One region of the Paenibacillus sp. tmac-D7 genome, then DNA from elsewhere that is predicted to be linked to it. Evidence: riboswitches for the same ligand, from Rfam matches in the RefSeq annotation. Region 1 holds a riboswitch; each other region holds the start of a gene.
What was found. Region 1 has a riboswitch for cyclic di-GMP ahead of folE (GTP cyclohydrolase I FolE). Riboswitches for the same ligand answer to the same signal wherever they lie in the genome.

Region 1 (4,253 bases):
GCCGCAGCCGGGCAGTGCCGTCGTGCCGGCGACAGATACGACGTTAATCATTTTACCGGCACGGTTTTCAACCATATGCCTTCCGAAATATTGGCAGGCGAGGAACGTACCTTTCAAATTAACGGCGATCATTCGATCGAAATCGTCACTGGACATCGTCAACACCGATTCGAACACCCCTGTGCCCGCACTGTTGATGAGTGCATCAATGGTGCCGAACCGCGATATCGCCTCTTCGGCAAATCGGCTAACGCTTTCTTCATTCGTTACGTCCAAAGGTACGGCTAGCGTATTCGCATTCATCTGAGAGGCTGCCTGCTTTAATTCGGCTTCATGTCTTGCTCCCAGCACAAGATTCGCTCCCAATTGACTGAGCAATAATGCCGTTTCTTTGCCGATCCCGCGGGACGCCCCGGTAATTGCAACGGTTTTTCCTTGGAGCTGCAGAAAGTCAATCATCTCATTCACCCGGTCCGCAATACTCGAAATAATTTTTTTCCGTTTCCCACAGTCCGACTTTTCGGAGCTTGGGAAGATGCGGTCGCAGCATGTTGTAGATCACGAGCGCTACGACCTCGGATGTCGGATTCAACTCTTTAAATTCAGCCGTATCCAGGTTCAGATGCTTATGATCCAGCTTATCGAGCACTTCTCTTTCCACAATGGCATCCAAATCCGCCAAATTCATGATCATGCCCGTTACCGGATCCGGCTCGCCTTCGACGGTGACATCAAGGTAATAATTATGTCCGTGCCCATGCGGATTGTTGCATTTGCCGAACAATTTCTTATTCTCCTCCGGCGACAAATGCACGCTATGTAATCGGTGCGCAGCGCAAAAGTGATATTTGCGTGTAAGTCGTATCAAGCATCCCGCCTCCTTTACCGAACTTAAATAGTGGTTTTCATGTAATTGAATCCGGTGCAATTCGCAATCTTGAAACCGCTGTTCCAGCGAATTCCAGATGTACTCAACTACATTTTCCGTAGTCGGTATGCGATGCTGAAAATAGGAATGTTCACGGTCCAAAAACTTCCCGTCGAGCTCCTCTTCCACAAATGAACTCACGATTTGTTTAATATCCGTTGTATTGACAACAATCCCGGATTTTTCATTCAATCGTCCCTTGACCATCACTTCCAGCTTGTAATCGTGCCCATGGCCGCTGGAGTTGCTGCAGCGCCCGAAGACCCGGAGGTTTTCCTCTTCGCTCCACTGGGGAACCCGATAAACGTGAGTTGCCGAAAAATCGATTCTTCTCGATAAATAAAGCATTGCCGTTTCCCCCTTCCTAGGCTCTGGATATGGAACGGTCAAACTCTTCACAGAGCGAGACGTTGTCGGCAAATATCCCCTTCTTCACCGTTGTCACCGTAGACGTTCCCGGTTTTTTCACGCCCCGCGCGCACATGCATAAGTGAGTTCCCTCCACGGTTACGATGACACCCTTCGGCTTCAGCACATTCAATACGGCACTCGCAACTTGCTGCGTCATGCGCTCTTGCACCTGCGGACGCTGCGAGACCAGCTCTACCAATCTGGCAAATTTGCTTAAGCCGACGATTCTCCCATCCGGAATATATCCGATGTGCGCCTTTCCATAGAACGGGATCAGATGATGCTCGCAGAAGGTGTAATAAGTCATATCCTTTACGGTGATGATCCCGTCGTACTCCTCTTCGAACGTTGTCGTCAGCGCCGATTCCGGATTCACCCCCACACCTGAGAACACTTCCCGGTACATTTTCGCGACTCGTTTCGGTGTATCCAGCAGACCTTCCCGGTCCGGATTTTCCCCTATTTGCTCGAGAATCGTTCGAATGCTGTCTTCAAGAGCATCTTTACTTGCCAAATTGGTATTTGATCGTATGGTCATCTAGTATTTCCCTCCTTAGAAACAACAAAAAATCCAGTCCGAATAGAACTGGATTCGTATATACAGATCCGTCCCTAATTCGGCGGCCCAGCCGTCATAGCGTTACCGCCTTAGACCCGAAGCTTTGCGTCCCCACCTTTCGATGAGTTTGCCATTATCGTTAAGAATATAAGCCAAGTATAGTCTATTATACCTAGATAAGCAATGATTTCTTTATTGAAATCTTTGATATAACGACATTATTCGACGCTATATGAGAATAAAGTCGAAAAATACGTGATAATATCGCGCATTTTTTCGACATTTGATGCCAAAGCCGGATGAAGCCGCACAGGTTGCATAAACGAAGAGACGGGGCAAGACGGGCTGCATGCACCCGCCTTACTCCGTCTCTCCTTGTTAGCAGCAGCGATTGATCTTACCGCTTTCATAACGCTCGTGAAGCGACAGCATATAGAACTCCTTCTCCGTCAAAGGGGTTTCATGCGGATGGCGCTCTTGCTGATGCTTCAAGTATTTCTCATAGTCCGGAATACTGAAAATGACCTTGATTGTCGCTTTGGCCTTGCTGGCAAAGCTCGTTATCGTTCTCATGGCATCAGGCTCCAAAAGTAGATTTGACAAACGGCGCTTCTTTTAATACCGGTTTTTGTTTTTGGATCAAAATTTTGTACCAGACGCGTAAAGATTCAATAATCATCAGGATCACCACAATCTCGAAGAAGATCGTGAGGCCTGCATCGATATAGTTGTTCGTCACAATCTGATGCATGACGTCCATATTTTTGGCAGGCGCGATGACTTGCCCCTGATCGATCCCGTCCTGGTATTTCTTCGCAGCCGCCAAAAAGCCGATGCTTGCCTGAGAGGAGAACGTTTTTTGGAAACCGGCCGTTAATGTCGTTACCGCGAGGAACACGAACGGCACGATTCCTACCCAAGCGTAGCGGGCCTTGCCCATTTTGATCATAATCGTCGCCGCGACGGCGAGAGCGATGGCAGCCAACATTTGGTTCGCAATCCCGAACAGCGCCCACAACGAATTGATGCCGCCGAACGGATCGATGGCTCCTTGATACAAGAAGTAGCCCCAGGCCAAGCAAACAATAAACGAAGCCAGGAAATTATACTTGAACACTTTCGTTTGAGCAAACGGCTTGTAGAAGTTGCCGATCAAATCCTGAAGCATAAAGCGTCCTACCCGTGTGCCCGCATCCACAGCCGTTAAAATAAAGACCGCTTCGAACAAAATCGCGAAATGGTACCAGAATGCCTTGGCCCCGGCCAGGAACGTTGAAAAGATTTCCGCCATGCCGACGGCAAGCGTCGGCGCCCCGCCCGTTCTGGAGAGAATGGTGTTTTCACCGATTTCTTTGGCTGTGTTCGTAATTTGTTCCGGTGTCAGCGTGAAGCCCCAGGATGAAATTTTGGCGGCGACGGCAGCGGGATCGGTTCCAATAACGGCCGGCGACGAGTTCATAGCGAAGTAAATGCCGGGCTCCAAGGCGCACGCGGCGATCAAGGCCATGACGGCGACGAAGGATTCCGCGGCCATACCGGCATATCCGATGAAGGGCGCATGACTTTCTCTTTCGATCAGCTTTGGTGTCGTCCCGGAAGAAATCAGGGAATGAAAGCCGGAAACGGCGCCGCATGCTATGGTAATGAACAAGAACGGGAATAAATTGCCGGAGAATACGGGACCGGTCCCATCGATAAACTTGGTCACAGCCGGCATTTGCAGCTCCGGCAATGTCACCAAAATACCGCCCGCCAGTAAAATGATGACGCCGATTTTCAAGAAAGAGCTTAAATAATCTCGGGGTGCAAGCAGTACCCACACCGGCAAAATCGAAGCGATCAGGCCATATACGACCATCATCAGGGCGATCTGCGGCGCGGTGAAGGTGAACATCTTCGCCAGCACCGGATTGGCGGCAACAAATTGTCCTGCCCATAATACGATCATCAATAGAACAAAACCGATAATGGAGCCCTCAATGACTTTCCCCGGTCGAATAAATCGCATGTAGAAGCCCATGAAGATGGCGATCGGCATCGTCATGGCGATCGTAAACATTCCCCATGGAGACTCCGCCAACGCTTTCACGACGACGAGTCCAAGTACGGCGACGATGATAATGAGGATCGCCAGCGTTGCAATAGAAGCTAACGTGCCGCCGAATCGGCCGACTTCGTCTTTCGCCATCTGACCGAGCGACTTCCCGTCCCGCCGCATGGATCCGACAAGCGTGACGAAGTCCTGCACGCAGCCCGCAAGTACAGCTCCGATAATAATCCACAGAATGCTCGGCAAATACCCCATTTGTGCGGCCAAAATCGGACCGACCAGCGGACCGGCTCCGGCGATCGCCG
Region 2 (4,253 bases), on a different contig from region 1:
CCGTCCCGAAGTCATCCATGGATATTTTGACGCCCAACCTTTTGATCTCATGTAATATCGACAGCACATATTCCATATGATGCATACTGAGGTTCTCCGTAATTTCCAGCTCCAGATATTGCGGCTTCAGTCCGGATTCCCGCAGTACCCGGGGGATGAGCTCGACAAGGTTTTGTTCCCGGAATTGTCTGACGGACAGGTTGACGGAAACGGAAAATGGCGGATATCCGGCATCCTGCCAAGCTTTATTTTGCGCGCAAGCCGTATATAAAACCCACTCTCCGATCGGATTGATCAGCCCCGTCTCTTCAGCCAGAGGAATAAAATCGGTCGGAGGAATCCAGCCGCGTTCCGGATGTCTCCAGCGAATCAAGGCTTCCAGCCCGCTGAACGTTCCTGACCTTACATTCATTCTGGGCTGATAGTAAAGCTCGAATTCGCCATGATCCAACGCTTTACGCATCATGGTTTCCAGCGTCATTTGATTGCAGGAAGCCTCATCCATTTCGGACGTATAAAATTGATACATGTTCTTGCCCTTGTCTTTGGCGGCATACATCGCTTGATCGGCATTCTTAAGAAGCGTTTCCTGATCTTCCCCGTCGTCCGGATACATGCTGATTCCGATACTGGGGGTGATGAACACTTCGTGACCGCTAATCAGGATAGGAGCGGTAAACAGATCAAGCATGCTTTGCGCGGCTTGGGCGGCTTGTTCACGGGTCATGTTCGGGAATACCGCAGTAAATTCGTCTCCGCCCATACGAGAGAGGAAATTATTGCTTTCGATGCTGCCTTTCAGCCTTTCCGCGACTTGCTGCAGCAGAAGGTCGCCGTTCCGATGTCCAAGGGTATCGTTAATCACTTTAAAACGATCAAAATCAATAAAAAGGATGGCTGCCGTCTGCCCGTTACGTTTACTCTGCTCTAACGAAACTTCCAATTCCTGATTGAACAGCACCCGGTTGGGAAGGCCTGTTAAATGGTCGTAATAGGCAAGATGCTGAATTTCACGAAACATGTAGTGAAGTCTCTCGGCCATGATCCGGTAATTCGCAATGAGAATCGTAATTTCGGTCAATAGGCTGCTGGGCCAATGAACGGCGTTTTTCTCCAATATTTTATTGGGTAAGTCCGTTGTCGTATGCGCTAACCGAATGATCGGCCTTACGATCGAACGGCTGATGAAGAAGGACGTAATGATTGCGATCAGTCCGCAAATCAACAGGATCGTAAGTGTTTTGATATAGGACTTGTACAATCCGTTCTGATAAGGCGCAAACGACGATTCCACGATGACGGTCCAGTCCCCAAGGCCTGATAACGGCGTGATCTTGATGTATGACGAGTTTCCCCACCGTTTCATCGGATTTTTGATATTTTTGGGGAGCCAATAGTAGAAGCCGTCCTTCAAGTCGTGAATCTCGCCGTCTTTTTTCCAGTCATATTCCTGCATAACGGCATTCGCGGAACGGGTGCTGGCGATCACGTGCCGGTTGCGGTCCACGATGGTAACATGGATGTTCGTATATGTTGTGAGTGCTTGAATTCTTTGGCTAATATAACCGAGATCCAGGGCCCCGCCGGCAATGCCCTGGAACTGCCGGCCGCTCATGATCGGAGCGCTGATATTTACGACGGGTTCGGACACGCCGCCTCTTCCAGCGAAAACATCGGAAATGACAAGCTGTAAGCTTTCTTTGTTTTGTATAAAGTACAGCCTGTCCGAGAAGTTCAAACCGAGCGTAGGTTGGCCGTTCATATTATGTAAGGGATAGAAGGTTACGGTTGTTCCTGCAGCATTGGTGATGAACATATTATGAAAATCAGGAAAAATTTGTTTAAAATGAGCAGTAAGCCTCTGCAGAGCCTCTGCATCGTTCAGATCAGTTTCAGCCGCGAGATTGGAAAATTGCTCGACAGCCGACACATGAACGTTTCTCCAGTTGCTGATATCGTTCTCAATGATTTCCGATTGGCGTTCCGCCGCTTCCTGAATCGCCGCATCGGTTTTCTTAATCTCCTCTCGGCTCACCATGATCATGACAAGCAGCAGGGGAAAGACGATTAAGGCGACAAAAATGTTAAAAAGAATATCGTACAAAGAACGGGACGTTTTTTTGGAGGTTTGACCGGTCCCCATGGGAGCCCTCAAATAAGTGAGGATAAGGCTTGCAATCAAAGCATTTAAAATACTGTTGACAGCATCCTTAAGCATAACTGTCAACGTAGCCGTAGCGTCCATCTGCAATCCATAATGATAGGATAACCAGATCATCGGCATGCCCAGCAGGATCCAGAACAACGCGACCAGGAAGACGAAGTTGCTGATCTTCTGCCGGTAGAAGAGGCCGACGAATATCGTCTCTGCAATAAAGACCAGCATAGCATACGGATGATTCCATAAAATTAAGGTAGCGCTGCTTGCGAGAACAGACCCGATCAATCCCCATTTAAATCCATAGAGCTTCATGATGAGCCATACAAAGATGCTGCCGAATATAAAGTCGACTCCATAAAATAGAGACAGGTTCATGATGTTTCCCAAACAAGCCAAGACCAGCAACAGGACCAGGTAAAAGAATGAAACGACAGGTGAAGAAGTTCTTGTAAACAAAATAGCTGCTCCCATCCACGATAGTTTTGATCCATACCTTGTGAATGACAAACCGCCCACTAAGCAAAAAACACTACCGAAAGGTAGTGTCTTAAATTGCAACCCAGCCATCATCGCAGAAACTGCGGAAGACCTGTGGCTTTGCGTCCCCGCCTTTCGAACGAGTTTGCCGTAGGTATTTAGTTCTATATCATTTAAAAATAAACGATCTGTCGTATTTTGTCAAAAATATTTGAAGATTTTCACGATTTTTGCTAGTTACCCCTCAAATTTGCAAGTGAAGCAGAATACTATAGAAGATCCGGCTGATCCACCTCCAAATCGCGCATCGGGTTTCCAATAAAGGAGGAGAAGTTTCATGTTTAAACGATTTGACAAGTTATACGGTATTGACTTAGGAACGTCAAACACGGTGATCTTCGAGCAGGGTAAAGGCATCGTGCTGAGCGAACCGTCTGTAGTCGCCTTTCATCAAAGCACCGGCGAATTGCTGGCCGTAGGCGCGGAGGCGCAAGCGATGATCGGACGAGCTCCCGCTCATGTCGACATCACCTATCCCTTGAGGAATGGCGTCATCGCCAATTTCGATCTGACCAGCAGCATGCTTCAGCATTTTATCAAAAAAATACAAGGCCGCTCGTCTTTGCTGCGAAGCTCTCAAGTATATATTTCCGTGCCTTGCGGCATTACCAATGTGCAAAAGCGGGCCGTTGAAGAAACGATCGTCCATAAGGGAGCCAAACGGGCGATTGCGGTCGAGGAACCGCTGGCTGCTGCGCTCGGGGCAGGACTTCCGATTGACGAGCCGATCGGTCATTTGGTGCTCGATATTGGCGGAGGCAGCTGTCAAGTGGCCATCTTGTCGCTCGGGGGCATTGTGGCCAGCCATACGGTGAACCGGGCGGGGATGTCTCTTGACCTAGATATTATGGATTATGTGAAACGGCAGTACAACCTGGAGATCGGGGAACGAACGGCGGAAGAAATCAAGAAACAAATCGGAACGGCCCGTGCTTCCTCCGAAGAACGTACTCTCGGCATTAAGGGGCGGGATGTGATTAACGGATTGCCCCGTTCGATCCAGTTGAGCTCCCGGGAAATTTACACGGTGGTGGATGATTTCCTGCAGCTGCTGGTCGAAGCTATTCGCGCGACGTTGGAGCGGTGCCCGCCCGAGCTTGCCGGGGATGTGGTGGAGCAGGGGATTCTGCTGTGCGGAGGCGGTGCTCTGCTGGAAGGAATTGATGAACGGATCCGCGAGGAGACCGGGGTTCCCGTACATATTGCCGAGCATCCGCTTGAATGTACCGCTCTCGGCACCGGCATGATGCTCGGCGCGCACAACAGCAAGCGCGTACCGGCGTGGCGGGAGGCCAAACCGGAATCGGCGGTGCAGCAGGATGCGGGCCAGCAAGCCGAAATGTAAGGAAGCTGTGAACAGTCCATGGGGCGGCTGCCGGTCGGCGGCAAGACGATCGTCCGCATCTGACAAGGAAATGACCTGCGTTATTCACAGGCTTATACACATTACTAACAGGCTATCTCATCTTCCTGTGCATAGGTTTTAGTACATTCATTAACATATCCACAATCGAGGTTATACACAGGTTAAAAGAGAGTCGGTTATCCCGGGCGG
Region 3 (4,253 bases), on a different contig from region 1:
CGATCGGGTGACCCGGATGCCCAGCACGCTGCTGGCGCATCGGCTCGTCGCGCTGCTGCCGGAGGATCGGCAAGCTGCGCTCGTAGACGGGATCATGAAGGCCTACTTCGAGGATGGCCAGGATATCGCGCAGCTGGAGGTGCTGCTGGCTATCGCCGCAGCCCAGGGACATGCCGCCGAAACGCTGCGCAGCCGCCTGGAGCAAGGCGAAGGCGCCGAGCGGGTGAACGCCGATCAGGAAGAAGCGGCTCGCATCGGCGTTACCGGCGTTCCCTTCTTCGTGTTCGATAACAAGTACGCGCTCTCCGGCGCTTATCCCGCTGAGCAAATGATCAAGGTGATGGAGCAAATCGTCTCCGAAGCACAAGGCTAAGCCGTTAGCCAGGCGCAGCCGTAAAACAAAAAAGCAGCCGTCGTTCCCGAAGGGAGGCTGCTTTTTTCCGTTATGAAAATCAAATCCCTTGTTCTGGCCGGCGATGCGCTAGCCCAAAATTTTGGAGATCGCTTCGCCTACCCGATCTTTCTGAAACGGCTTCACGATAAAATCCCTCGCCCCTGCTTGAATGGCCTGCAGAACCATCCCTTGCTGCCCCATTGCCGAGCACATGATGATTTTGGCGCCAGCGTCTATGCTCTTAATGTTCTTAACGGCTTCGATCCCGTCCATATCGGGCATTGTAATATCCATCGTCACCAGATCCGGGCGAAACTTCTCATAAGCCGCAATGGCTTCTATGCCGTTCTGCGCTTCGGCCACCACCTGGTGCCCGAACTCGGTTATCATCTGCTTCAGCATCATGCGCATGAAAGCTGCGTCATCCACGATCATAATGTTAGCCATCCGTTGTCTGCTCCTTCGAAATTAAAATGAACTGCCGATCAACAGCAGCCGGCAATCATGAGCGTAGGGTTGTCGGCTAATGAAACTTCTTGTCCCGTCGTCAGGTAGCGAACGACCGGCCGCTGCATATGATCGGTGATTTTCGTCACGATCGCGTTATCGCCGGTTTGCATCCGAATTTTCGTTCCTGGCGGGTACGAGGGAACGGCTCTTACGAAAGCCTTGACCACATCCGCGTTATAGTTGATGCTGCTCGTAGCCATGATGCGTTCCATCGCATCGTGAGGAGCCGCATCCTGCACCGAGATCAGGTTCTCGTACAGATTGCACACGCCGCAAATTTGCGCATACTCGTGAAAGGTTGCCCCGGAGATGCCGCGCGGGTATCCATGGCCGTCGAGGGTTTCATGATGTTGATACGCAATATGCGCCGACAGCAGACTGAATTCGCGAATGCCGCGGATCAGGTTGAAGCCGGCCTCGGGATGCCCCGTCTCTTGTTGCGCCGTCACTTTGCCGATATCGTGAAGCAAACAGCCTACCGCCAAATCGCGAAGCATCAGGTCGTTGTAACCGAGCGCCTTGCCGACCTGGAGCGCCAGCAAAGCCACGTTGACGGCATGAGCGTAAGGCTTCAGCTCTTCCGCAAGCGTTCTCGAAGGCACCGGGATGACGACCGGCCGGCTTTGAACTTCTCTGATCAGACGGCTGACGCCTGTCAGCACATTTCGGATGGGAAAAGCTTTTTTCGCCTTGACGGCGGCATAAGCCTCCTGCACGTTGTCGATGACATCCATCCAGGTGGGCATGTCCATCATTTCTTCCAAGGTGATCCCCTTGGACTCGGCGTCCTCAATGATCAATTGCTTGATGCCGACCTGGATCAGCTTCTCCAGATACCTCGGATGAATGGTGTTGTTGGCCGCAAGCAGCATGCGCCGCTTGTTGTCGTATACGGGCTGAGCCAGCATCATGGCTTGTTCGTTGTATTCGGTAATCGGGATAAATCTCATCAAGCTCACTTCCCTTTTCATCAAAGTCGATTGGTTTGTCCGATGCGCCGCCGTTGAAGTTCCTTACCGCTGCTCCTCGTTACTCGACCTTCAAAAAAGAAACTACCTCAGCCAAATATCAGGTAGTTTGTCGCGATCTAGCCTCGATGGCAGCCCAGCCGTCATAGCTTCCGCATTAGACCTGTGGCTTTGCGTCCTTATCTTTCAATAAGTTTGCCTTTACATAGGTTGTTAGAACTAATTTCCATATAAACTCTTAGCTCAGCATAGCACATACGAACTAATATTGTAAATAATGATCACTTTTTGTCGAACAAAAAAACCGCCCGAAGCGTCGGACGGTCCTGCCGTATAAAACTTATGCGTTCGCACTTTTGGTTTTTCTGCCTGGAGCCACGAATTATGTTGCGTTTCTGGCAATCGCCGGGTCAGGTATACTGCACCAAGTGGCTTACCATTTGGTCGACGAGGCTCTCGTGCACAGCGGCGTTGTTCATCAGCGGTTGGCGGGTGCGGATGAAGAAGCAGTTTTTCTTCGGGCGGTCCCGGTTCAGGCTCCGCCAGTGATGCTCCAGCTCCGCGCAGCGATCCTCCGAATCGGCAATATCGACCAGGAACACCACATGGTCGCTGTCAAGCTCGGACAGCTCCTGCACCGAAGCGACATCGAGAAAGCTCATGTTCCGGACAAGTGCCGGTGGCGTCACCTGCAGATCGTCGTAGAACAAATCTTTCATCTTCCGCATCTGCATGCCGAATACGCGAAACCCCAGACCCGAAGCGTTGACAAGCAGCACCGACTCGTCCCCGAGCCGTTTGCGCACCAGATAACGCGCATTCTCCGTCTTCACTTCGAAATAGGACAGCCAACGCTCGGCTACCGTCGATATGTCGAGCGCCCGGCTAATATCGAGCAGGCGTTCTTTCCAGGAATAACGCTTCCAGTCGAGCATGACGACCGGAGCGATGCGGGACAAGGCGCGATACACATCATCCGTTACCGGCGGGATGAAGATGAGCTCCGGTGCCTCCACCGCTACCTTGCGCAGTCCCTCCTCCGGAGCTTCCCACCACCCGCGTTCCAGAACGAGATGGGGAGTAATGCCGAGCACGGATAGATCTCCGAGGAAGATCGGCGCCAGACAGGCGATCTTCCTTCTCGCCGACAACGCATATTCGGTCGGAGACATCCCCATATGCTTCTTGAACAACCGGCTGAAATAGTACTCGTCCGGATACCCGACCGAATGCGCCACATCAAGGATCGGCAGCGAGGAATCCGCGAGCAGCGACAAGGACATGTCGAGCCTGATTTTCGTCATGTATTTGTGCGGACTCAGCCCTGTATGGCGGCGGAACGCCTGATAAAACCGGCTCGATCCGACCCCCGACAAACGCGCGATCTCCTCCATATCGAAAGGATTGTTATACCGCTCCACCATATACTGACGTGTCTGCTCGACGTAATCCAGCAGCTCCGCCTCCGGCTGTTTCGGCTTTTGAATTGTCGTCATGTAGGCCGCGGCTAATCCGTACAGATGCGATTGCAGCTGATAATAATGAGCCGCGTCGTCGCCGGAGTCTCCGATGAAATCTTGAATCCAGCTCCGAACTTGAGGAATGCGGAGGCGGATCAGCTCCAGACGTTCCGTGAATATCGGCAGCGGTGAAGCCGGTAAGACGTGGAGCTTCTTCGGCACGCATTGGAAGCGGATGACGACCAGAGCGGCCGTATGATTGGCCGACAAGTTATCGAACGTGCATGCGCTGCCCGGAGGAATGAGGAACAAATCGCCGCCGAGCACGTTGCCCGAAAGCCGCTGACCGCGAGCGCGCAGCGTGACGCGAATCTTATCCTGCTGTACGAAGCCGAAGGCGTATTCGTCCCCTGTCGAGACATCCGCTTGCGAACGGCATGGGATTTTCAACTCTTCCGTGCTCATATATTCGAACAAAAGCTGGTGCAGTTGGGTGCTGTCGTACAACATTCTGCATTCACATCCTTCCGCGTACATAGAAAATAGTAGTGATAATAAAAATCATTGTCAACAAGCTGCTAAATGTTACCTGGAGGGGCAGAAGACATGGATCACGATCGGCACGACAGTTCGGAGCGATCCCTGGCCCCTCGGCCTCGGGCAGGCAAGGAACGCTTCTGCCCCGCTTACGGCTCCCTATGTGTTATGATTGATCATACCTACGCTCGAACAAGGAGACGATGCCGATGCGATGGAAGGCCCTATACGCCTTGTTCCTTATCCTAGGGTCAGCGATGCTCGGAGGGTGCAGCGTGACACACTCCGTGTCTACCCCTGCCGTGAAGGAGCTGCGCCAAGATCTGCGGCAGCTGAGTCCATCGGTGCAGCGCGTTCACGTTACATTCACGCGCCCCAACCTGA

Region 2: it holds a riboswitch for cyclic di-GMP, as region 1 does, so the genes downstream of both, FKP33_RS05590 (EAL domain-containing protein) here and folE (GTP cyclohydrolase I FolE) in region 1, are expected to answer to the same signal.
Region 3: it holds a riboswitch for cyclic di-GMP, as region 1 does, so the genes downstream of both, FKP33_RS10050 (HD-GYP domain-containing protein) here and folE (GTP cyclohydrolase I FolE) in region 1, are expected to answer to the same signal.

Annotation. Positions count from the first base shown of each region.
Region 1 covers NZ_VIDW01000003.1:143,513-147,765, reverse strand. Annotated here, with positions in the region: gene FKP33_RS03440 (SDR family oxidoreductase) at 1-459, opposite strand, end outside; gene FKP33_RS03435 (6-carboxytetrahydropterin synthase) at 461-1,276, opposite strand; gene folE (GTP cyclohydrolase I FolE) at 1,293-1,877, opposite strand; cyclic di-GMP riboswitch class I at 1,956-2,040, opposite strand; gene FKP33_RS03425 (CstA-like transporter-associated (seleno)protein) at 2,277-2,471, opposite strand; gene FKP33_RS03420 (carbon starvation CstA family protein) at 2,476-4,253, opposite strand, start outside.
Region 2 covers NZ_VIDW01000005.1:123,160-127,412, forward strand. Annotated here, with positions in the region: gene FKP33_RS05590 (EAL domain-containing protein) at 1-2,617, opposite strand, end outside; cyclic di-GMP riboswitch class I at 2,712-2,798, opposite strand; gene mreB (rod shape-determining protein) at 2,976-4,043, shown strand.
Region 3 covers NZ_VIDW01000011.1:20,481-24,733, forward strand. Annotated here, with positions in the region: gene FKP33_RS10040 (DsbA family oxidoreductase) at 1-373, shown strand, start outside; gene FKP33_RS10045 (response regulator) at 482-841, opposite strand; gene FKP33_RS10050 (HD-GYP domain-containing protein) at 880-1,854, opposite strand; cyclic di-GMP riboswitch class I at 2,000-2,082, opposite strand; gene FKP33_RS10055 (AraC family transcriptional regulator) at 2,283-3,842, opposite strand; gene FKP33_RS10060 (hypothetical protein) at 4,145-4,253, shown strand, end outside.